2 linked regions of the Metabacillus sp. KUDC1714 genome follow. The protein of the gene in region 1 binds, or shares a complex with, the protein of each later gene. Links are inferred from orthologs where the notes say so. Each region holds a gene or a part of one and is shown on either strand. Other genes may lie near its edges. The genes, in order: rpsG and tig.

Region 1 (14,583 bases):
TCGTCAAGCTGAACCAATTTCTAAAGTTGAACAAATGGAAGAAGCTGTTTCAGTAGATTAATAAAAGTGAAGAGATGGATGTTAAAAGTTTTTCGAGAGTAATGTTGACATCCATCTCTTTCAATGTTACTATATTCAAGGTGCTTAATCACAACCTGTTTGCTTTGGAGGATATATAAATATGTCTTATGAAAAAGTATCTCAGGCACAAAAAATTATTGTTGGTACTAAGCAATCAGTTAAAGCTCTATTAAATAATGAGGTTAGAGAAATGATCATTGCTGAAGATGCTGAACAACGAATTGTCCAAAAGATTATTCAAACAGCAGAACAACAGCATATTCCTTTAACAAAAGTTTCTTCTATGAAAAAGCTTGGTAAAGCTTGTGGAATAGAAGTTGGAGCTGCAGCTGTAGCTATAATCCAGTAAAAGCTGTTTTTGCGATATGTGAATTCATTTTGCAGAAACTTTGTTTTTGCCCAAATATGAACCACCTGGATGTGTGGTATTAAATTGATGAGGGGAGGAAAACCATAATGCCTACTATTAACCAATTAGTACGTAAAGGTCGCGTAAGTAAAGTTGAGAAATCAAAATCACCTGCGCTAAACAAAGGTTACAACAGCTTCAAAAAAGAGCAAACGAATGTATCATCACCTCAAAAACGTGGTGTGTGTACTCGTGTAGGTACGATGACGCCAAAGAAACCTAACTCAGCGCTTCGTAAATATGCTCGTGTTCGTTTAACTAACGGAATCGAAGTTACAGCATATATTCCTGGTATTGGTCACAACTTACAAGAACATAGTGTTGTTCTTATCCGTGGTGGTCGTGTAAAGGATTTACCGGGGGTACGTTACCACATCGTTCGTGGTGCGCTTGATACTGCTGGTGTTGATGGACGTATGCAAGGTCGTTCTAAATACGGTACGAAACGTCCTAAAGCTGCAAAAAAATAATATAATTTTTAAATAAAATGAAATCAGCATGAAGGGAGGAACATAACATGCCACGTAAAGGTCCTGTAGCAAAAAGAGATGTATTACCAGATCCACTTTACAATTCAAAGCTTGTTACACGTTTAGTAAACAGAATTATGATCGACGGAAAAAGAGGTAAAGCACAATCTGTACTTTACAATGCTTTCGATTTAATTAAAGAACGCTCTGGAAAAGATGCAATGGAAGTGTTTGAACAAGCACTTAAAAACATCATGCCAGTTCTTGAAGTTAAAGCACGTCGTGTTGGTGGTGCTAACTATCAAGTACCTGTAGAAGTACGCCCTGATCGTCGTACTACTTTAGGTCTTCGTTGGTTAGTAAACTATGCGCGTCTTCGCGGAGAAAAAACGATGGAAGAGCGTTTAGCTAACGAAATTCTTGACGCTGCTAACAACACTGGAGCAGCAGTTAAGAAGCGTGAAGATACACATAAAATGGCTGAAGCAAATAAAGCATTTGCTCACTATCGCTGGTAATCAATACAGTTTAACTATACTAAATTTCCTATGAGGAAGGAGAAATTACCCAATGGCAAGAGAGTTCTCCTTATTAAACACTCGTAATATTGGTATCATGGCTCATATTGATGCTGGAAAAACAACAACAACTGAGCGTGTACTATATTACACTGGTCGTATTCACAAGATTGGTGAAACTCATGAAGGTGCATCTCAAATGGACTGGATGGAGCAAGAACAAGAACGTGGAATCACGATTACTTCCGCTGCAACAACTGCGCAGTGGAAAGGACATCGTGTTAACATCATCGATACACCTGGACACGTAGACTTCACAGTTGAAGTTGAACGTTCATTACGTGTACTTGATGGTGCTGTAGCTGTTCTTGATGCTCAATCAGGTGTTGAGCCGCAAACAGAAACAGTTTGGCGTCAGGCTACAACTTATGGAGTTCCTCGTGTTGTTTTTGTTAACAAAATGGACAAAATCGGCGCAGACTTCTTATATTCTGTTAAAACAATTCATGAGCGTCTTCAAGCTAATGCTCACCCAATCCAATTACCGATTGGTGCTGAGGATCAATTTGAAGGAATCATCGACTTGGTAGAAATGAGAGCGACGTTCTATGGCAATGACTTAGGTACTGATATCCAAGATAAGGAAATACCTGAGGAATACCTTGAACAAGCAAACGAATACCGTGAAAGCCTAGTTGAAGCAGTAGCAGAACTAGATGAAGAATTAATGGAGAAATACCTTGGTGGTGAGGAAATCACTAACGAAGAGCTAAAAGCTGCAATTCGTCAAGGTACTGTTAATGTTGAATTTTATCCTGTAATCTGTGGATCAGCTTTCAAAAATAAAGGTGTTCAAAAAATGTTAGATGCAGTTATCGATTACCTTCCATCACCATTAGACGTACCTGCAATTAAAGGTATTGTTCCTGATACAGATGAAGAAGTAACTCGTGAATCTAGCGATGATGCACCATTCGCTGCATTAGCTTTCAAAGTAATGACAGACCCTTATGTTGGTAAGCTTACATTCTTCCGTGTTTACTCTGGTACGTTAAGTTCTGGATCTTATGTTCAAAACTCAACAAAAGGTAAACGTGAGCGTGTAGGTCGTATCCTTCAAATGCATGCAAATAGCCGTGAAGAAATCTCAATGGTTTACTCTGGTGATATTGCAGCTGCTGTAGGTTTGAAAGATACAACGACTGGTGATACTTTATGCGATGACAAAAACCTTGTTATCCTTGAGTCTATGGAATTCCCAGAGCCAGTAATTCAACTTTCTGTTGAACCAAAATCTAAAGCAGACCAAGATAAAATGACAACTGCTTTACAAAAGCTTCAAGAAGAAGATCCAACATTCAGAGCTCATACTGATCAAGAAACTGGTCAAACAATTATTGCTGGTATGGGTGAACTTCACTTAGATATTCTTGTTGATCGTATGAAACGTGAATTCAAAGTTGAAGCTAATGTTGGTGCTCCTCAGGTTGCATATCGTGAAACATTCCGTGCAGGTGCAAAAGTAGAAGGTAAATTTGCACGTCAATCGGGTGGTCGTGGACAATTTGGACACGTATGGATCGAATTTGAACCTAACGAAGAAGGTAATGGTTTTGAGTTTGAGAACAAAATCGTTGGTGGTGTAGTACCTCGTGAATATGTACCTGCAGTTCAAGCTGGTCTTGAAGATGCAATGCAAAACGGTGTACTTGCTGGATATCCATTAGTTGATGTAAAAGCTGCATTAGTTGATGGTTCATACCATGATGTTGACTCAAGTGAAATGGCATTTAAGATTGCAGCTTCTTTAGCACTTAAAAATGCTGTTTCTAAATGTAGCCCAGTTATCCTTGAACCTGTTATGAGGGTTGAAGTAGTAGTACCAGAGGAATACATGGGTGATATCATGGGTCAAGTCACAGCTCGTCGTGGACGTGTTGAAGGTATGGAAGCTCGTGGTAATGCACAAGTTGTACGTGCAATGATTCCACTTTCTGAAATGTTTGGATATGCTACTGCATTACGTTCTAGTACACAAGGTCGCGGAGTATTTACAATGCACTTTGATCACTATGAAGAGGTTCCAAAATCAGTTTCAGAAGAAATAATTAAAAAAAATAAAGGTGAGTAATTGATTTTACTCCTTTGATGAAGTATAACTACTTATGTGAGAACAGAGAGTGATGTGATCACTTTCTGTTACATATATCCTAAAATAATTAAACTCTAAGGAGGATTTTTAGAATGGCTAAAGAAAAATTCGACCGATCCAAAACGCATGCTAATATTGGTACAATCGGACACGTTGACCATGGTAAAACTACATTAACAGCTGCAATCACTACTGTACTTGCAAAACGCAGTGGTAAAGGTGCTGCTATGGCATATGATATGATCGATGCTGCTCCTGAAGAGCGCGAGCGTGGAATCACTATCTCAACTGCACACGTTGAGTATGAAACTGAAACTCGTCACTATGCACACGTAGACTGCCCAGGACATGCTGACTATGTTAAAAACATGATCACTGGTGCTGCTCAAATGGATGGCGGAATCTTAGTAGTATCTGCTGCTGATGGTCCAATGCCACAAACTCGTGAGCACATCCTTTTATCTCGTCAAGTAGGTGTTCCTTACCTTGTTGTATTCTTAAACAAATGTGACATGGTTGATGACGAAGAATTATTAGAACTAGTTGAAATGGAAGTACGTGACTTACTTTCTGAGTACGATTTCCCTGGTGACGATGTACCAGTAATCAAAGGTTCTGCTCTTAAAGCTCTTGAGGGTGAAGCTGATTGGGAAGAAAAAATCGTTGAGTTAATGAATGCAGTTGATGAGTATATCCCAACTCCAGAACGTGACACTGACAAACCATTCATGATGCCAGTTGAGGATGTATTCTCAATCACAGGTCGTGGAACAGTTGCTACAGGTCGTGTTGAGCGTGGACAAGTTAAAGTTGGTGAAGTTATTGACATCATCGGTTTTACAGAAGAGCCAAAATCAACAACTGTAACAGGTGTTGAAATGTTCCGTAAACTTCTTGATTTTGCAGAAGCTGGCGATAACATCGGTGCACTTCTTCGTGGGGTTTCTCGTGATGATATCCAACGTGGACAAGTTCTTGCTAAACCAGGCACAATCACTCCACACACAAAGTTCAAAGCAGAAGTATACGTTTTATCAAAAGAAGAGGGTGGACGTCACACTCCATTCTTCACTAACTACCGTCCTCAGTTCTACTTCCGTACAACTGATGTAACTGGTATCTGCCAACTTCCAGAAGGCATTGAAATGGTTATGCCTGGAGATAACGTAGAAATGTCAGTTGAACTTATCGCTCCAATCGCGATTGAAGAAGGTACTAAATTCTCAATCCGTGAAGGTGGACGTACAGTAGGCGCTGGCGTAGTTGCTACTATCCAAGAATAATCTTTCTTCTATAGAAGAAATAAAAAAGGCGAGCATTTATTGCTCGCCTTTTTGTATGTTTTTTTCAGTAGTTATTAAACTTAAAAAATTTTATTAAACAATTACTTTTGATCAACAGGAAAGTATTGAAGTTAAAAAAATGTTACTACAAAAATTAATAACTATTTTAATAAGATTTTGCACTACAATTAGTTAGAAAATAAAACCATCATAGCTTTTCTTGATATTAGTATACAATCTATGTATAATAGGAAAAGTGCGCAAGAAGATTATAAGTTTAATTTATTTTTTTTCTTGCATCTATCACGACTTTTATGTATAATAGACAATGTTGGTCTTTGACTGCGATGAAGCAGGAGGTTGCCGATACACACGGCCGCTTTGCCATGGCGTGCGTAGGGAAAATTCTTGCTGAGAAAATGTCTATTTTAAAAATAGGCGAAAAGGAGGGAAAATAATGGCAAAACAAAAGATTCGTATTCGTTTGAAAGCTTATGATCATAGAATTCTTGATCAATCTGCTGAGAAAATTGTAGAAACTGCAAAACGTTCTGGTGCAAATGTATCTGGTCCAATTCCGTTACCAACAGAAAGATCAGTATACACAATCCTACGTGCGGTTCATAAATATAAGGACTCTCGTGAGCAATTCGAAATGCGTACGCATAAGCGTTTAATTGATATCATCAACCCAACACCACAAACTGTTGATGCATTAATGCGTTTAGATTTACCATCTGGTGTTGACATTGAAATCAAACTTTAATAATTAAAATAAATAATGAAATTTTATAGGAGGTGTGACTCATGACCAAAGGAATCTTAGGAAGAAAAATTGGTATGACGCAAGTATTTGCAGAAAACGGTGATTTAATTCCTGTAACAGTAATTGAAGCTACTCCAAACGTTGTTCTACAAAAGAAATCTGCTGAAACTGATGGTTATACAGCTGTTCAGTTAGGATTTGAAGATAAACGCGAAAAGTTAGCTAACAAACCTGAAAAAGGACACGTTAGTAAAGCTAATACTGCACCTAAGCGCTTCGTTAAAGAACTTCGTGAAGCTAGCTTAGATGCATACGAAGTTGGTCAAGAAGTCAAGGTTGATATTTTCGCTGCTGGTGAAACAGTAGATGTAACAGGAATTTCTAAAGGGAAAGGTTTCCAAGGCTCTATTAAACGCCACGGACAATCTCGTGGACCTATGTCTCACGGTTCTCGTTATCATCGTCGCCCAGGTTCAATGGGACCTGTAGCTCCAAACCGTGTATTTAAAAACAAACTTTTACCAGGTCGTATGGGTGGAGAACGTGTTACTGTTCAAAACTTAGAGATTGTAAAAGTAGATGCTGAACGTAATCTATTACTTATTAAAGGTAACGTTCCAGGACCTAAAAAAGCACTTATTACTGTAAAAGGCGCAGTGAAATCTAAATAATTTCTTTAGGAAAGGAGGAATTGGATAATGCCGAAAGTAGCATTATTAAACCAATCTGGATCAAACGTTGGAGAAATCGAACTTAATGATTCTGTATTTGGTATCGAACCTAATCAGCACGTATTATTTGAAGCGGTTATTATGCAAAGAGCTTCCTTACGTCAAGGAACTCACAAAGTAAAAAATCGTTCTGAAGTAGCAGGCGGAGGTCGTAAACCTTGGCGTCAAAAGGGTACTGGTCGTGCTCGTCAAGGATCTATCCGTTCGCCACAATGGCGCGGTGGTGGTGTCGTATTTGGACCAACTCCACGTTCATATTCATATAAATTACCTAAAAAAGTTCGCCGTTTAGCGATCAAATCAGCTTTATCATCAAAAGTAGTTGATAACAGCATTGTTGTATTAGAGGACTTAACTTTAAACGCTCCAAAAACAAAAGAAATGGCTGCAGTACTTAAAGGTCTTTCTGTTGAGAGAAAAGCGTTAATCGTGACAGCTGACAACAATGAAAATGTTGCATTATCATCACGTAATATTCCTAATGTAACAGTAGTTACAGCTAATGGAGTAAACGTACTTGATGTACTTAACCATGATAAGCTTATTATGACGAAAGCTGCGGTGCAAAAAGTAGAGGAGGTGCTTGCATAATGAAAGATCCTCGTGATATTATTAAGCGCCCCGTAATCACTGAACGTTCATCAGATCTTATGGCTGAGAAAAAATATACGTTTGAAGTTGATGTTAAGGCTAATAAAACTGAAGTTAAAGATGCGATCGAGTCAATCTTTGGTGTTAAAGTTGAAAAAGTAAACATCATGAACTATAAAGGTAAATTCAAACGCGTTGGTCGTTATAGCGGCTTAACAAATCGTCGTCGTAAAGCAATCATTAAGCTTGCTGCAGACAGCAATGAAATCGAATTATTTGAAGTATAAATTTTAATAGAAAAGGAGGGATATCGATATGGCGATTAAAAAATATAAACCAACCTCAAATGGTCGACGTGGTATGACAGTATCTGATTTCGCTGAAATCACTACAGACCAACCTGAAAAGTCATTACTTGCGCCACTTCATAGAAAAGGTGGACGTAATAACCAAGGTAAATTAACAGTTCGTCACCAAGGCGGCGGACACAAACGCCAATATCGTGTGATCGATTTTAAACGCGACAAAGATGGTATACCAGGACGCGTTGCTACAATCGAATACGATCCAAATCGTTCTGCAAACATCGCACTAATCAACTACGTTGATGGTGAAAAAAGATATATCCTTGCACCTAAAAACCTTAAAGTAGGTTTAGAAATTATGTCTGGTCCTGAAGCAGACATTAAAGTAGGGAATGCATTACCATTACAAAATATTCCTGTTGGTACTGTGGTACACAACATTGAATTAAAACCTGGTAAAGGCGGACAATTAGTTCGTTCCGCAGGAACTTCTGCTCAAGTATTGGGTAAAGAAGGTAAATACGTACTTGTACGTTTAAACTCTGGTGAAGTTCGTATGATTCTTGCAACTTGTCGTGCAACTGTAGGTCAAGTTGGTAATGAACAACATGAACTTATCAACATTGGTAAAGCAGGTCGTTCTCGTTGGTTAGGCAAACGCCCAACTGTTCGTGGATCTGTAATGAACCCTAATGACCATCCACACGGTGGTGGTGAAGGACGCGCTCCAATCGGACGTAAATCACCAATGTCTCCTTGGGGTAAACCAACTCTTGGTGCTAAAACTCGTAAGAAGAAAAATAAATCAGATAAGTTTATCGTGCGTCGTCGTAAAAAATAACGTGATTGAACTACGGTTCAGTCGAACCGTAGCACGATCGCGAAGGGAGGTACAATCATGGGCCGTAGCTTAAAAAAAGGACCATTCGTTGATGATCATTTAATAAGCAAAGTTGAAGCGTTAAATGAAACTGAAAAGAAGCAAGTTATTAAAACTTGGTCTCGTCGTTCTACAATTTTCCCACAATTCATTGGTCACACTATTGCTGTTTATGATGGACGTAAACATGTTCCTGTTTATGTAACTGAGGACATGGTAGGACACAAACTTGGTGAGTTTGCACCTACACGTACGTACAAAGGTCATGCAAGTGATGACAAAAAAACAAGACGTTAATGAGAGGAGGCATTTAAATGCAACAATCTAAAGCTGTCGCAAGAACAGTTCGTATTGCTCCTCGTAAAGCTCGTTTAGTTCTGGATCTTATTCGAGGTAAGCAAGTAGGCGAAGCAGTAGCGATTTTGAATCATACGCCAAAGGCTGCTTCTCCAATCATAGAAAAAGTATTAAAATCAGCAGTGGCAAACGCTGAGCATAACTATGAAATGGACATCAATAGCTTAGTTGTAACTGAAGCTTTTGCAAACGAAGGTCCAACTCTTAAACGTTTCCGTCCACGTGCTATGGGTCGTGCGAGTGCAATTAATAAACGTACAAGTCACATCACAATCATCTTATCAGAAAAGAAGGAGGGATAATCCGTGGGTCAAAAGGTAAATCCAGTCGGTCTTCGTATTGGAGTTATTCGTGATTGGGAGTCAAAATGGTTCGCTGGTAAAGACTACTCAACTCTTTTACATGAAGATATTAAAATTCGTGAATACATTAGCAAACGTCTTAATGATGCATCTGTTTCTAAAATTGAGATCGAGCGTGCTGCAAACCGTGTAAATGTTACAATCCACACTGCTAAACCTGGTATGGTAATTGGTAAAGGTGGTACTGAAGTTGAAGCATTACGTAAAGCACTTAACCAATTAACTGGTAAACGTGTGCACATCAACATTTTAGAAATCAAAAGAGCTGATTTAGATGCTAAATTAGTTGCTGAAAACATTGCGCGTCAATTAGAAAATCGTATTTCTTTCCGTCGTGCTCAAAAACAAACTATTCAACGTGCAATGCGCGCAGGTGCACAAGGTATCAAAACACAAGTATCTGGTCGTTTAGGTGGAGCAGATATCGCACGTGCAGAGCATTATAGTGAAGGAACAGTTCCACTACACACACTTCGTGCTGATATCGATTACGGAACAGCAGAAGCTGATACAACTTACGGTAAATTAGGCGTAAAAGTTTGGATCTATCGTGGAGAGGTTCTTCCTACTAAGAAGAAAACTGAGGAAGGAGGAAAATAATATGTTATTACCAAAACGCGTAAAATATCGTAGAGAGCACCGTGGAAAAATGCGTGGTCGTGCTAAAGGTGGTACTGAAGTACATTTCGGTGAATTCGGTATCCAAGCTTTAGAAGCTTCTTGGATCACGAACCGTCAAATTGAAGCAGCTCGTATTGCGATGACACGTTACATGAAACGTGGCGGTAAAGTTTGGATTAAAATCTTCCCTTCTAAACCTTATACTGCAAAACCTCTAGAGGTACGTATGGGATCAGGTAAAGGTGCTCCAGAAGGTTGGGTAGCAGTTGTAAAACCTGGTAAAGTATTATTCGAAATTTCTGGTGTTTCTGAAGAGGTAGCACGTGAAGCTTTACGTTTAGCATCTCACAAATTACCGATCAAAACGAAGTTCGTAAAACGTGAAGAAATTGGTGGTGAATCTAATGAAAGCTAATGAAATTCGTGACCTTACCACTGCTGAAATAGAACAAAAAGTAAAATCACTTAAAGAAGAGTTATTTAACCTTCGCTTTCAACTAGCGACAGGACAATTAGAAAATACTGCTCGTATCCGTGAAGTTCGTAAATCGATCGCTCGTATGAAAACTGTTATCCGTGAAAGAGAGATCGCAGCTAATAATCATTAATAAGAGAGGAGGTTTATCGAATGAGTGAACGTAACCAACGTAAAGTGTATACTGGTCGTGTTGTTTCTGACAAAATGGATAAGACAATTACTGTTCTTGTTGAAACTTACAAAACACACTCTCTATACGGCAAACGTGTAAAATACTCTAAGAAATACAAAGCACATGATGAAAACAACCAAGCAAAAATTGGTGATATCGTAAGAGTAATGGAAACTCGTCCATTATCAGCTACTAAGCGTTTCCGTCTAGTAGAAATCGTAGAAGAATCTATTATCATTTAATTTTGTTCGGATAGTTAATTCCGAAGGGAGGTAACATAAGTGATCCAACAAGAATCTCGTTTAAAAGTCGCTGACAACTCTGGTGCTCGTGAAGTATTAACAATTAAGGTATTAGGCGGTTCTGGTCGTAAAACTGCTAATATCGGAGATGTAATTGTTTGTACGGTTAAACAAGCAACACCAGGTGGCGTTGTCAAAAAAGGTGAAGTTGTTAAAGCTGTAATTGTTCGTACAAAGAGTGGAGCTCGTCGTACAGACGGTTCTTACATCAAATTTGACGAAAATGCATGTGTTATCATCCGTGATGACAAGAGCCCACGTGGCACACGTATTTTCGGACCTGTTGCACGTGAATTACGTGAAAATAACTTTATGAAAATTGTTTCTTTAGCTCCAGAAGTTCTATAATAAATCTGATTGCCTTACTAAGGAGGTGCAACTAGGATGCATGTTAAAAAAGGTGATAAAGTAATGGTTATCTCTGGCAAGGATAAAGGAAAACAAGGCGTAGTACTTGCTTCTTATCCTAAAAAAGATCGCGTACTTGTTGAAGGTATAAATGTTGTGAAAAAACACTCAAAACCATCACAAGTTAACCCACAAGGTGGGATCTTAAGCCAAGAGGCACCTATCCATGTATCAAATGTTATGCCACTTGATCCTAAATCAGGTGAACCAACTCGTGTTGGTTATAAAGTGGTAGACAATAAAAAGGTACGTGTAGCAAAAAAATCTGGTGAAACTTTAGATAAATAGTAAATAAGGAAGGGAGGTCTATGTCATGAACCGCCTTAAAGAAAAGTATCAAAAAGAAATTACACCTGCATTAATGAGTAAGTTTTCTTACAAATCAGTAATGCAAGCTCCGAAATTAGAAAAAATCGTTATCAACATGGGTGTTGGTGATGCTGTATCAAATTCAAAAGCACTAGATGTTGCTGTTGAAGAGTTAGCGCAAATCACTGGTCAAAAACCTGTTGTAACTAAAGCAAAAAAATCAATCGCTGGCTTCCGTTTACGTGAAGGTATGCCAATTGGTGCAAAAGTTACATTACGCGGTGAGCGTATGTACCAATTCTTAGATAAGTTAGTTTCTGTTTCATTACCACGTGTACGTGACTTCCGTGGCGTATCAAAGAAATCATTTGACGGACGCGGTAACTACACTTTAGGTGTGAAAGAGCAATTAATCTTCCCTGAGATTGATTATGATAAAGTAAATAAAGTTCGTGGTATGGATATCGTTATCGTAACTACTGCGAATACTGATGAAGAAGCACGCGAACTATTAACACAGTTCGGTATGCCGTTCCAAAAATAATCGCTAGTAAAGGGAGGCGAAATTGTGGCTAAAAAATCAATGATTGCTAAGCAAAAACGCACGCAAAAGCACAAAGTACAAGAGTATACTCGCTGCGAACGTTGCGGTCGTCCACACTCAGTACTACGCAAATTTAAGCTTTGCCGTATTTGTTTCCGTGAACTTGCTTATAAAGGTCAAATTCCAGGCGTGAAAAAAGCTAGCTGGTAAAACCGTAAATCGGGAAGGAGGTTATTTTGATATGGTTATGACAGATCCTATTGCAGATATGCTTACTCGCATTCGTAATGCGAATATGGTACGTCACGAGAAGCTTGAGTTCCCTGCTTCTAAAATCAAAAAGGAAATCGCTGAAATTCTAAAGCGTGAAGGTTTTGTTCGTGATGTAGAATATGTAGAAGACAACAAACAAGGCATCATTCGTATTTTCTTAAAATACGGTTCTAACAATGAGCGCGTAATCACTGGTCTTAAAAGAATCAGTAAGCCTGGTTTACGTGTATATGCAAAAGCTGATGAAGTACCACGTGTACTTAACGGATTAGGTATTGCGATCGTTTCAACTTCTCAAGGCGTTTTGTCTGACAAAGAAGCTCGTGCAAAACAAGCTGGTGGAGAAGTATTAGCATACGTTTGGTAATAAGCTCAAAATGAATGGAGGTGTAATGAATGTCTCGTATTGGAAAGAAACCACTTGAAATTCCTGCAGGTGTTACAGTTACTATCGCTGATGATAATACAGTAACGGTTAAAGGTCCTAAAGGTGAGTTAACTCGCACATTCAACTCTGATATTAAAATCACTATCGAAGAGAACGTCTTAACTGTAAGTCGTCCTTCTGATGTTAAAGAACACCGTGCACTTCACGGTACAACACGTAGTCTACTTGGTAACATGGTAGAGGGTGTTTCTAAAGGATTCGAAAGAGGCTTAGAACTTATCGGTGTCGGTTACCGTGCTTCTAAATCTGGAAATAAATTAGTTCTTAATGTTGGTTACTCTCACCCTGTTGAGATCACACCTGAGACAGGTATCGAAATCGAAGTACCGACTCAAACTAAGGTTCTTGTTAAAGGTACTGACAAAGAACGTGTAGGTGCAATTGCAGCTAACATTCGTGACGTTCGTCCACCAGAGCCTTATAAAGGTAAAGGTATTCGCTACGAAGGCGAACATGTACGTCGTAAAGAAGGTAAAACTGCGAAGTAATATCGCCTAGATGATAAGAAAGGAGTGACTTAAATGATAAATAAGGCTGATAAAAATGCTGTACGTAAAAAGAGACATGCGCGTGTTCGTTCTAAGTTAACTGGTACAACTACACGTCCTCGTCTAAACGTATATCGTTCCAACCAACACATCTATGCACAAGTTATTGATGATACAAATTCAGTTACTTTAGTAAGTGCTTCTACTCTAGATAAAGATTTTAATCTTGATTCTAAAAGCAATCTTGAAGCTGCTCAAAAAGTTGGAGAATTAGTAGCAAATCGTGCTATTGAAAAAGGTGTTAAATCTGTCGTATTTGATCGCGGTGGATACTTATATCATGGTCGTATTAAAGCACTAGCTGAAGCAGCACGTACGGCTGGACTTGAATTTTAATCGGAAAAGGAGGGACATAAAGAATGCGTCGTATTGATCCAAACAAATTAGAGCTTGAAGAACGCGTAGTTACCGTTAACCGCGTAGCCAAAGTTGTTAAAGGTGGTCGTCGTTTCCGTTTCGCAGCACTTGTTGTTGTTGGAGATAAAAACGGTCATGTAGGTTTCGGTACTGGTAAAGCACAAGAGGTACCAGAAGCGATTCGTAAAGCAATTGAAGATGCTAAGAAAAATCTAATTGAAGTACCTATGGTAGGTACTACAATTCCTCACCAAATTATCGGTCAATTTGGAGCAGGAAATATTCTTTTAAAACCAGCTTCTGAAGGTACTGGAGTTATCGCTGGAGGACCTGTTCGTGCGGTATTAGAATTAGCAGGTGTTGCAGATATTCTTTCAAAATCTTTAGGTTCAAACACTCCAATTAATATGATTCGTGCTACAATCTCAGGATTGAGTGAATTAAAGAGTGCTGAAGATGTTGCTAAGTTACGTGGAAAAACGGTAGAAGAACTGTTAGGATAAGGAGGGAACTAAAATGGCGAATAAGTTAGAAATTACCCTCACTCGCAGTGTAATTGGTCGTCCTGAAGATCAACGTATTACTGTTAGAACACTTGGACTAAAAAAGTTACATCAAACTGTAGTACAAGATGATAATCCTGCGATTCGCGGTATGATTAATAAAGTTGCTCACTTAGTTACAGTTAAAGAACAATAAAAGTAACAAAAATTAATAAGGAGGTGTCCCGATGAAACTTCATGAGTTGAAACCAGCAGAAGGTTCACGTAAAACACGTAATCGTGTTGGTCGTGGTACTGGTTCTGGTAACGGTAAAACAGCTGGTAAAGGTCATAAAGGACAAAACGCCCGTTCTGGTGGTGGAGTTCGTCCTGGATTCGAAGGTGGTCAAACTCCTTTGTTCCAACGCTTACCTAAACGCGGTTTTACGAACATTAACCGCAAGGACTTTGCTATTGTAAACCTTGAGACGCTAAACCGCTTTGAAGAAGGCACTGAGGTTACTCCAGAATTATTGCTTGAAACAGGTATTGTTAGCAATGTAAAATCTGGTGTAAAAATTCTTGGTAATGGTCAATTAGAGAAAAAACTTACTGTAAAAGCTAACAAATTCTCTGCTTCTGCTAAAGAAGCTATTGAATCTGCTGGCGGTTCAGTTGAGGTGATCTAATGTTAAAAACAATCTCCAATTTTATGCGCGTGGGTGATATTAGAAGT
Region 2 (9,435 bases), 1.7 Mb from region 1 along the record:
GAGCTTGGAGAATTAAAAGAAGCGAAAGAAATTTGTAAGAAAATGCTTCTGGAAGATATTGGTCACTACTTTACGGTGTTACAAATTTATTTAACGATTTTAATTCAGCTTCGAGAATATCACGAAGTTCAAACTACAATCGAAGCTGTGTTAGAAGAGAATCATCTTCCTGCAGAAAGTGCGGAGCATTTTTATAAATTATTAGAATTTAGTCGGAAAATGACTCAAAATGATGAGGATATTTTTGAAGATGATAATGATGCGGGTTCGACATATATTGAAGACATTCTTGAAAACACAAACAAGCAAATGGCTTATATCCAATCATTACAAGATAGAAATTTAAGTAAGCATTACTCATCGTTAAAGGTCCTATTAGAAAATCCAAATAGTCATCCGATGATTAAATCTATGATTTTACATCTAATGATAGAGAACGAAGTTGAAAAGGAAGTGACGGTGTACAAATTTGGCGAATCCGTCACGGTCATCCCTGCAAAGCTCAACGATATTGCCGATTTACCTTTTACGAAGAAAGTCCTAAATATATTAGATGACACGTTAGGGCAAGAAAATCCCACTCTTTTTGAGGCGGTAAAAGAGCTATGGATTAGACATTTATATGTTCTTTTCCCACTTCTTCCTCAACCGACAGATGGTAATTTATGGGCTGCTGCTCTTCATATAGTTGGATATGAGATGCATGGAATAGTATTAGATCCTGAGGAAGTTCAGCAAATGTACGGGCTGTCTATATCGACATTACAAGAAGTATGTAAAAAAATATATCAAATAGAAGAAATTTCTTATATGCAAATATGAGGCTATATGTTGAAAGGAATGTTTTCTATGTTATAATAAAATGGTTGCAAAATAGTGATCATCGTATATAAGGTCTTTTAAGTGTGGGCAAAAATGGGCCTTCTATTTTATCTCGTTCCAACCTGTCGTATAGGCGGTTGACAATAGGAACTATGGTAGTGAAACGAACATCGATGGGGATGAGGAGAATCTCACGTCTGGATGTTTCAATTATGCGAAATCCTTAAGCATGGTTAGTATTCGGTTATTTTTACCGTACATAAAACAGGTATATCATAGTGTTTGATTGTTTAAACTGGACAAGCAACCACCATTTACCTATCACTTATTCGCACAATCATTATAGATTTTTGGAGGGAACAACACATGTCAGTAAAATGGGAAAAATTAGAGGGGAACGATGGCGTTCTTACGGTTGAAGTTTCTGCAGAGGACTTCACAAAAGCACTTGATGAAGCATTTAAAAAGGTAGTTAAGCAGGTTTCTATTCCTGGATTCCGTAAAGGTAAAATTCCACGTGGTATGTTTGAACAACGCTTTGGTGTAGAATCTCTATATCAAGATGCATTAGATATTATCTTACCGACAGCATATCCTAATGCAGTTGATGAAGCTGGAATTGAACCAGTGGATCGTCCTGAAATTGATGTTGAACAAGTTGAAAAAGGAAAAAGCTTAATTTTCACTGCAAAGGTTACAGTTAAACCAGAAGTGAAATTAGGTGAATATAAAGGTCTAGAAGTTGAAAAATTAGACGACACTGTAACAGATGAAGATGTGGAGAATGAATTAAAACAACTTCAAGAACGTCAAGCAGAATTAGCTGTTAAAGAAGAAGGCGCGATTGAAAACGGTGATACTGCAGTTCTTGACTTTGATGGCTATGTTGATGGAGAAGCTTTTGAAGGTGGAGCAGCTGAAAACTACTCATTAGAAATTGGTTCAGGTTCATTCATCCCTGGCTTTGAAGAACAGCTTATCGGTTTAGAAGCTGGAGCTGAGAAGGATGTCGAAGTAACATTCCCTGAAGAATATCACGCTGAAAATCTTGCAGGAAAGCAAGCTGTTTTCAAAGTGAAGATTCATGAAATTAAAGCGAAAGAGCTTCCAGCTTTAGATGATGAATTTGCTAAAGATGTTAACGAGGAAGTTGAAACACTTGAAGAACTTAGAGCTCAAACAAGAACTCGTCTTGAAGAAGCTAAAAAGACTGAAGCTGAAAATCAACTAAGAGATACTCTAGTTGAGAAAGCTGCTGAAAGTGTAGAAGTTGATATTCCAAATGCATTAATTGAAAACGAAATTTCACGCATGATGCAAGAGTTTGAGCAACGTCTTCAAATGCAAGGTATGAACCTTGACTTATACTTCCAATTCTCAGGTCAAGATGAAGAAGCATTAAAAGCTCAAATGAAAGTTGATGCAGAGAAACGTGTAAAATACAACTTAACACTTGAAGCAATTGTTAAAGCGGAAAACATTGAAGTTTCTGATGAGGATGTTGAAGCGGAATTATCTAAAATGGCTGAAATGTACAATATGCCAATTGAAAATATCAAACAAGCATTAGGTGGATCAGCTGAAGGTCTTAAAGAAGATTTAAAAGTTCGTAAAGCGATCGATTTTCTTGTAGAAAATAGTAAAGTTGTTGCATAATAATAATAATTAAAGAACAAGGCGCGAGTGGATCGTGCCTTGTTTTGTACAATTATGTTTTATTTATATTCCTTTGGGAATGATATAAGAAAGCCAATACATACATACACATGAAGTAATAAAATAAGTAATAATTCGAAAAGGCTTAACATGCTAAAAAATAGGGAAATGGAAATAAAGTACAATGAAAACTTTTTTCTATTTTTTCAACTTTGTAACCTTTTACAAAGTTGAAGTAGTATCATTACCTGTCTTCGCGTTACTTATGGTAAAATGCAATACATACCTGTTTTAAAATTAGTTTCTTTACATATATGTAAAGAAAAGAAAAGCATCCACCTTCTATTCCCTGACATGGTTGGGAAAGATAGACATTAAATTAGGGTTGGGTAGAATTATTAAAGAATGAGATAAAGATACAAGGGGTGAAACAATGTTTAAATTTAACGACGAAAAAGGACAATTGAAATGTTCATTTTGTGGTAAAACCCAAGATCAGGTTCGTAAGTTAGTAGCTGGACCTGGAGTATACATATGTGATGAGTGTATTGAGCTTTGCACAGAAATCGTTGAAGAAGAGCTAGGCACTGAAGAAGAAGTTGAATTTAAAGATGTTCCAAAACCGAAAGAAATTGATGAAATTCTAGATGAGTATGTTATTGGTCAAGACCAAGCTAAGAAATCTTTAGCAGTTGCCGTATATAATCATTATAAACGAATTAATTCTAATAGTAAGATTGATGATGTTGAGCTTTCCAAAAGTAACATTGCAATGATCGGTCCTACTGGAAGTGGTAAAACATTGCTTGCTCAAACATTAGCACGTATATTAAATGTTCCTTTTGCAATCGCTGATGCAACATCATTAACAGAAGCAGGTTATGTAGGTGAAGATGTTGAAAACATTTTGTTAAAACTAATTCAAGCCGCTGACTATGATGTTGAAAAAGCAGAAAAGGGTATTATTTATATCGATGAAATCGATAAGGTTGCTCGTAAATCTGAGAATCCTTCCATTACACGTGATGTATCAGGAGAAGGTGTTCAGCAAGCATTGCTTAAAATTCTTGAGGGTACGGTAGCTAGTGTTCCTCCACAAGGTGGTAGAAAGCATCCACACCAAGAATTTATTCAAATTGATACAACCAACATTCTGTTCATTTGTGGTGGAGCGTTTGATGGCATTGAACAAATTATTAAACGCCGTCTTGGCAAAAAAGTTATTGGTTTTGGATCAGACAACAAAAATGCAGACCTAGATAAAAAAGCTCTTCTTTCACAAGTATTGCCAGAAGATTTATTGAAATTTGGTTTAATACCTGAATTTATTGGTCGTTTACCTGTAATTGCGAGCTTAGAGCCACTTGATGAAGATGCATTAGTTGAAATCCTAACGAAACCAAAAAATGCTCTAGTAAAACAATATCAAAAAATGCTTGATCTAGATGGAGTTGAACTTGAGTTTGAAGAGGGAGCACTGATGGAGATTGCTAAAAAAGCAATTGAAAGAAAAACTGGTGCCCGCGGTCTACGTTCAATTATCGAGGGTATTATGCTTGATATGATGTTTGACCTACCTTCTAGAGACGATATTACGAAAACAATTATAACTGCTGAGACTGTTACAGGAAATATCTCGCCAAAGCTTGTCCTAAATGATGGGACAGTTATACAAGATGATAAAAAAACATCTGCTTAAGTTAGCAATTGTTTAACGTTAGATAGGAAGCTGATATATATCAGCTTCCTTTTTCGTGTATTCAAAAATAGAAAAAGTAATTCTTTCTTTGATAAAAGCTCTTTTCTAAGAGATTGTTGCTTTTAAAACAAGGCTCTTTTCTAAAAGATTGTTGTTTTTGAACAAAACTGATTAGGGTGATTGGTGCGGAAGGTGCGAGACTCCTGTGGGAGTAGCGGGACAGGTGAGACCCCGCAGGCGCTTCGCGCTGAGGAGGCTCATCGCCCGCCCCACGGAAAGCAAGCATCCTGGAGCGCCAATCAACCAACCCAATACTATTTTAAAAGCAACAAAGTTTGCGAAAACAGCCTAAAACAAAAACTAATTCAGGTTGATTGGAACGGATTGCGAGACTCCTACGGGAGCAGCGGGACAGGTGAGACCCCGCAGGGCGTTTACGCCGAGGAAGCTCACCGCCCGCTCCGCGGAAAGCGAGCAACTCTCTGGAATCAACCACACCGGAGTTCTTGGTAAATAGCACCAAGTATGCGAAAACAGCATTGATAAAAAGGCTCTCTATCCCTACATATTCGACAGCCTGATAACATCAGTTCGTTATTCCTTTAATTTAGAAGAGATTGTAATATGCTATAGATGTTTTAAAAGAAAAACATGTTTATTCCAGTAGAACCTCGGAGATACTAGCTATAAATAACCGCTTCATACTAAAAGTACCTACAAATATTTTGCCTAAGCTAAAAGGCAAGCTGAAGCTTGTCTTTTGTCAGCTTTAAGTGAAAAGGGAATCCATATTACATAATAGGCACTTTCATTTTCTTTATGGTTTACTTTGTTTAATGACTGATCTACTAAGTAGACATAGGACAAGATAAAAAAATAATCTACAAGGCCGGAGATTATACACTCTAAGAATGATCTAAGTGACTCCGTCTATATATCAACTTGTAGCGGTAAACAAGAGACTTTAGCAGGAGGGACTACAATGAGTTGGACAAGTATCGCTTTGTTTATTCAGTTGTTTTTTGGGATTATTATCGGGATGTATTTCTGGAATTTATTAAAAAACCAAAGAACTCAAAAAATCTCGATTGACCGTGAATCTAAAAAAGAAATGGAACAATTACGGAAGATGAGAGCGATTCGTTTAACAGAACCTTTAGCTGAAAAAGTAAGACCACAAAGTTTTCAGGATATAGTTGGACAAGAGGATGGAATTCGTTCATTACGTGCAGCCCTTTGTGGTTCAAATCCACAGCATGTGATTATTTATGGACCACCAGGAGTTGGGAAAACGGCTGCTGCAAGGCTTGTGTTAGAGGAAGCGAGAAGAAATGTGAGAACACCCTTCAAAGAAAATGCTGTCTTTGTTGAATTGGATGCAACAACAGCTAGATTTGATGAAAGAGGAATTGCTGATCCTTTAATTGGCTCCGTACATGATCCAATTTATCAAGGTGCAGGTGCAATGGGGCAAGCAGGTATTCCGCAGCCAAAGCAAGGTGCTGTAACAAATGCACATGGTGGAGTCTTATTTATTGATGAAATTGGCGAATTGCACCCAATCCAAATGAATAAGCTGTTAAAAGTGTTGGAAGATCGAAAAGTTTTTTTAGAAAGTGCGTATTATAATGAAGAAAACACACAAATCCCAACACATATCCATGACATTTTTAAAAATGGTTTGCCGGCTGATTTTCGTTTAATTGGTGCAACGACTAGAACACCAAATGAAATTCCACCTGCAATTCGATCAAGATGTCTTGAGGTATTCTTTAGAGATCTTGAGCAAGATGAGCTTTCAATTGTCGCGAAAAAGGCAGCGAATAAGGTTGATATGATCGTAAGTGATGAAGGAATAGATATGCTAACTTCATATGTCCGTAATGGCCGTGAAGTGGTAAATTTAATGCAAATTGCTACAGGTATGGCAATGTCTGAGGACCGAAATGAAATTACTGTAGAGGACATTAAGTGGGTTATCCATTCAAGCCAATTAACACCTAGACATGAGAAGAAGATTAATAAAAAGGCGAAGATAGGTTTAGTAAATGGATTAGCTGTCTATGGCCCAAATACAGGTGCACTTTTAGAAATTGAAGTAACAGTAATCCCGGCTGAGAAAGATAAAGGTACCATTAATATTACTGGTATTGTCGAGGAAGAAAGTATTGGTGACCGTTCAAAATCGATTAGAAGAAAAAGTATGGCAAAAGGATCAATTGAAAATGTTATAACTGTACTTCGTTCAATGGGGATTAAAGCGGGAGATTATGATATTCATGTGAACTTCCCAGGTGGTACACCGATAGATGGTCCATCCGCAGGTATTGCTATGGCAACTGGAATCTTTTCTGCTATTCATAAAATTGCTATTGATAATAAGGTAGCAATGACAGGTGAAATTAGTATACATGGTAATGTGAAGCCTATTGGTGGAGTCATTCCGAAGATAAAAGCTGCTAAAAAAGCTGGAGCGAAAACGGTAATCATTCCTCAGGAAAATATGGAATCGATCATAAAGGGTATTGATGGAATTGACATTGTCCCTGTTACAAATTTACAAGAAGTATTTGACTTAGCCCTTGTAAACCCACCAACAGAGAAGGCCAATCCTTTGCTTCAAAATAATTTACAAGCAACATACCCACATCAGGAATCTGTCTAATATAAAATCGGGGTCAGACCCCTATAGAGTTAATTGGCTAATTATTTAGTAAAAACCAGGGTCAGACCCCTATAGAGTTATTTGCTAATTATTTAGTGAAAAACTTTGTAGGGGTCTGACCCCTTTATAAAGCTTTTACTAAGTATTTAGTGACCAGCCATATAGAAGTCAGACCCTTTTATAGAAAATTTCTTTTTCAACTCAAAGTGAATAGGGTATACTACCTAAATGAGAAAAGTGGTTACAAATAGACACTAGTAAAAGAATAGGATAGAATTGTACAAAGAACTAACTATTATGTCATGGAGGTATAAGCGCATGGCGAAATCAAATACACAAATCGTCCCCCTCCTACCGTTACGAGGCTTGCTAGTATATCCAACGATGGTACTACACCTTGATGTAGGGAGAGATAAATCTGTTCAGGCGTTAGAAAAAGCAATGATGGATGATCATATCATCTTTTTAACGACACAAAAAGAGATTGCGATAGATGAGCCGAAAAAGGAAGATATTTACGAAATTGGAACATTAACGAAAATAAAACAAATGTTAAAATTACCGAATGGAACCATTAGAGTACTTGTTGAAGGTTTAGAGCGTGGCGAAATTAAACGCTTTGTTGAAGAAGATGAATATTATTCTGTTGAGGTTTCTATCTATCAGGACCCAGAAGTTAAGAGTGTTGAAGAAGAAGCCTTAATGAGAACTATGTTAGAATATTTTGAGCAATACATAAAGCTTTCAAAAAAGGTATCCGCTGAAACATATGCTACAGTATCAGATATAAATGAGCCTGGAAGAATGGCAGATATTATTGCTTCACATTTACCTCTAAAGTTAAAAGAAAAGCAAGAGGTACTTGAAACACTTGATTTAAGAGAAAGACTAAACAAAGTAATTTCAATAATTCATAATGAGAAGGAAGTTCTACAGCTTGAGAAGAAGATCGGCCAGCGTGTGAAGCGTTCTATGGAACGTACACAAAAAGAATATTATCTTCGTGAGCAAATGAAAGCCATTCAAAAAGAACTTGGTGAAAAAGAAGGTAAGGTTGGTGAAGTATCATCACTAACTGAGCGGATCGAACAAGCAGGTATGCCTGATCATATAAAATCAGTTGCTTTCAAGGAATTAGACCGTTATGAAAAAGTCCCTGCAAGCTCTGCTGAAAGTGCCGTTATCCGAAACTATATTGAATGGCTTCTATCATTACCTTGGACAAATGCAACAGAAGATCGTTTAGATATCAATATAGCAGAAGAAATCCTTAATGAGGATCATTATGGCCTTGAAAAAGTGAAAGAACGTGTATTAGAGTACTTGGCAGTTCAACAACTAACAAATTCTTTAAAAGGACCGATTCTCTGCTTAGCTGGACCTCCAGGTGTTGGAAAAACATCGTTAGCACGTTCAGTCGCAAAGTCGTTAAATCGCCATTTTGTCCGTATTTCACTTGGTGGTGTTAGGGACGAATCTGAAATTCGTGGACATCGCCGTACATATGTAGGCGCCATGCCAGGTAGAATTATTCAGGGAATGAAAAAGGCAGGAACGATAAATCCAGTTATTCTATTAGATGAAATTGATAAAATGTCTAATGATTTTAGAGGGGATCCATCATCAGCATTGCTTGAAGTTTTAGATCCTGAACAAAATCATAGCTTCAGTGATCATTATGTTGAAGAAACCTATGATCTATCAAAGGTAATGTTTATTGCGACAGCAAACAACTTAGCTACAATTCCTGGACCGCTTCGTGATCGTATGGAAATTATTAATATCGCTGGCTATACAGAGCTTGAAAAAGTTCATATTGGGAAGGATCATTTACTACCAAAGCAGCTTAAGGAGCACGGTCTTAAAAAATCTCATTTACAAATTCGAGATGACGCGATCTTAAGCATTATTCGCTATTACACAAGAGAAGCTGGTGTGCGTGGTCTAGAACGTCAGCTAGCTACAGTTTGTCGTAAAGCTGCAAAGCTCATTGTAAAAGAAGAGCGTAAAAAGATTATCATAACTGATAAAAACCTTGAAGACTATCTTGGTAAAAATCGTTTTAGATATGGTCAAGCGGAACTCGAAGACCAAATTGGTGTTGCAACAGGGTTAGCCTATACAACTGTTGGAGGAGATACCTTATCAATTGAAGTATCTGTATCACCAGGAAAAGGTAAGCTTATTCTAACTGGTAAACTAGGCGATGTAATGAAGGAGTCTGCACAAGCTGCGTTTAGTTACATAAGATCACGTGCAGAAGAGCTTGAAATTGACCGAGACTTTCATGAGAAAAATGACATTCATATTCATGTACCTGAGGGTGCTGTTCCAAAGGATGGACCGTCAGCTGGAATAACGATGGCAACAGCGTTAATCTCAGCATTAACAGGAAGACCTGTTAGGAAAGAGGTTGGAATGACAGGGGAAATCACTTTGCGAGGAAGAGTTCTACCAATTGGTGGTTTAAAAGAAAAAACACTAAGTGCCCACCGCGCCGGGTTGACGAAAATAATCGCACCAAGGGATAATGAAAAAGATTTAGATGACATTCCAGAAAGTGTTCGTAATGAGCTTACCTTTGTGCTTGTGT

The links.
Region 2: the proteins of rpsG (region 1) and tig are in contact, whole or in part, in a crystal structure (PDB 3GTY), measured with the Thermotoga maritima proteins. The link is inferred for Metabacillus sp. KUDC1714 from one-to-one orthologs. Residues at the interface, in WP_004081843.1 of Thermotoga maritima: Lys34, Lys52, Lys55, Glu59, Arg62, Gln63, Glu66, Asn67, Lys69, Val71, Arg95, Ala109, Lys110, Lys111, Gly112, Arg113, Pro114, Glu117, Glu121, Ile124, Ala125, Tyr127, Asn128, Asn129, Thr130, Gly131, Lys135, Asp139, Arg142, Met143; in WP_004081061.1 of Thermotoga maritima: Glu122, Val124, Val129, Leu130, Tyr133, Glu188, Gly259, Ile262, Tyr263, Glu266, Ser270, Glu273, Gln274, Glu277, Arg308, Gln311, Ile312, Ser315, Tyr316, Glu325, Arg329, Arg336, Leu363, Phe366, Trp367, Arg373, Leu377, Arg381, Leu384, Glu387.

What each region holds. Positions count from the first base shown.
Region 1 is NZ_CP055263.1:2,095,131-2,109,713, forward strand. The notes cover bases 1-2,742. They hold rpsG (30S ribosomal protein S7), read left to right. Parts: upstream 1-1,007; coding sequence 1,008-1,478; downstream 1,479-2,742. Other genes in these bases: rpoC (DNA-directed RNA polymerase subunit beta'), read left to right, coding at 1-61; HUW50_RS09880 (50S ribosomal protein L7ae-like protein), read left to right, coding at 182-430; rpsL (30S ribosomal protein S12), read left to right, coding at 538-960; fusA (elongation factor G), read left to right, coding at 1,531-2,742. Outside these bases: more of fusA, read left to right, coding at 2,743-3,609; tuf (elongation factor Tu), read left to right, coding at 3,723-4,913; rpsJ (30S ribosomal protein S10), read left to right, coding at 5,371-5,679; rplC (50S ribosomal protein L3), read left to right, coding at 5,721-6,350; rplD (50S ribosomal protein L4), read left to right, coding at 6,378-7,001; rplW (50S ribosomal protein L23), read left to right, coding at 7,001-7,288; rplB (50S ribosomal protein L2), read left to right, coding at 7,317-8,147; rpsS (30S ribosomal protein S19), read left to right, coding at 8,205-8,483; rplV (50S ribosomal protein L22), read left to right, coding at 8,501-8,845; rpsC (30S ribosomal protein S3), read left to right, coding at 8,849-9,505; rplP (50S ribosomal protein L16), read left to right, coding at 9,507-9,941; rpmC (50S ribosomal protein L29), read left to right, coding at 9,931-10,134; rpsQ (30S ribosomal protein S17), read left to right, coding at 10,155-10,418; rplN (50S ribosomal protein L14), read left to right, coding at 10,458-10,826; rplX (50S ribosomal protein L24), read left to right, coding at 10,863-11,174; and more genes.
Region 2 is NZ_CP055263.1:358,967-368,401, reverse strand. The notes cover bases 474-3,333. They hold tig (trigger factor), read left to right. Parts: upstream 474-1,188; coding sequence 1,189-2,478; downstream 2,479-3,333. Other genes in these bases: clpX (ATP-dependent protease ATP-binding subunit ClpX), read left to right, coding at 2,912-3,333; HUW50_RS01850 (tetratricopeptide repeat protein), read left to right, coding at 474-822. In the rest of the region: more of HUW50_RS01850, read left to right, coding at 1-473; more of clpX, read left to right, coding at 3,334-4,177; ATP-dependent protease LonB, read left to right, coding at 5,160-6,842; lon (endopeptidase La), read left to right, coding at 7,161-9,435. UniProt on the Bacillus subtilis protein: Involved in protein export. Acts as a chaperone by maintaining the newly synthesized protein in an open conformation. Functions as a peptidyl-prolyl cis-trans isomerase.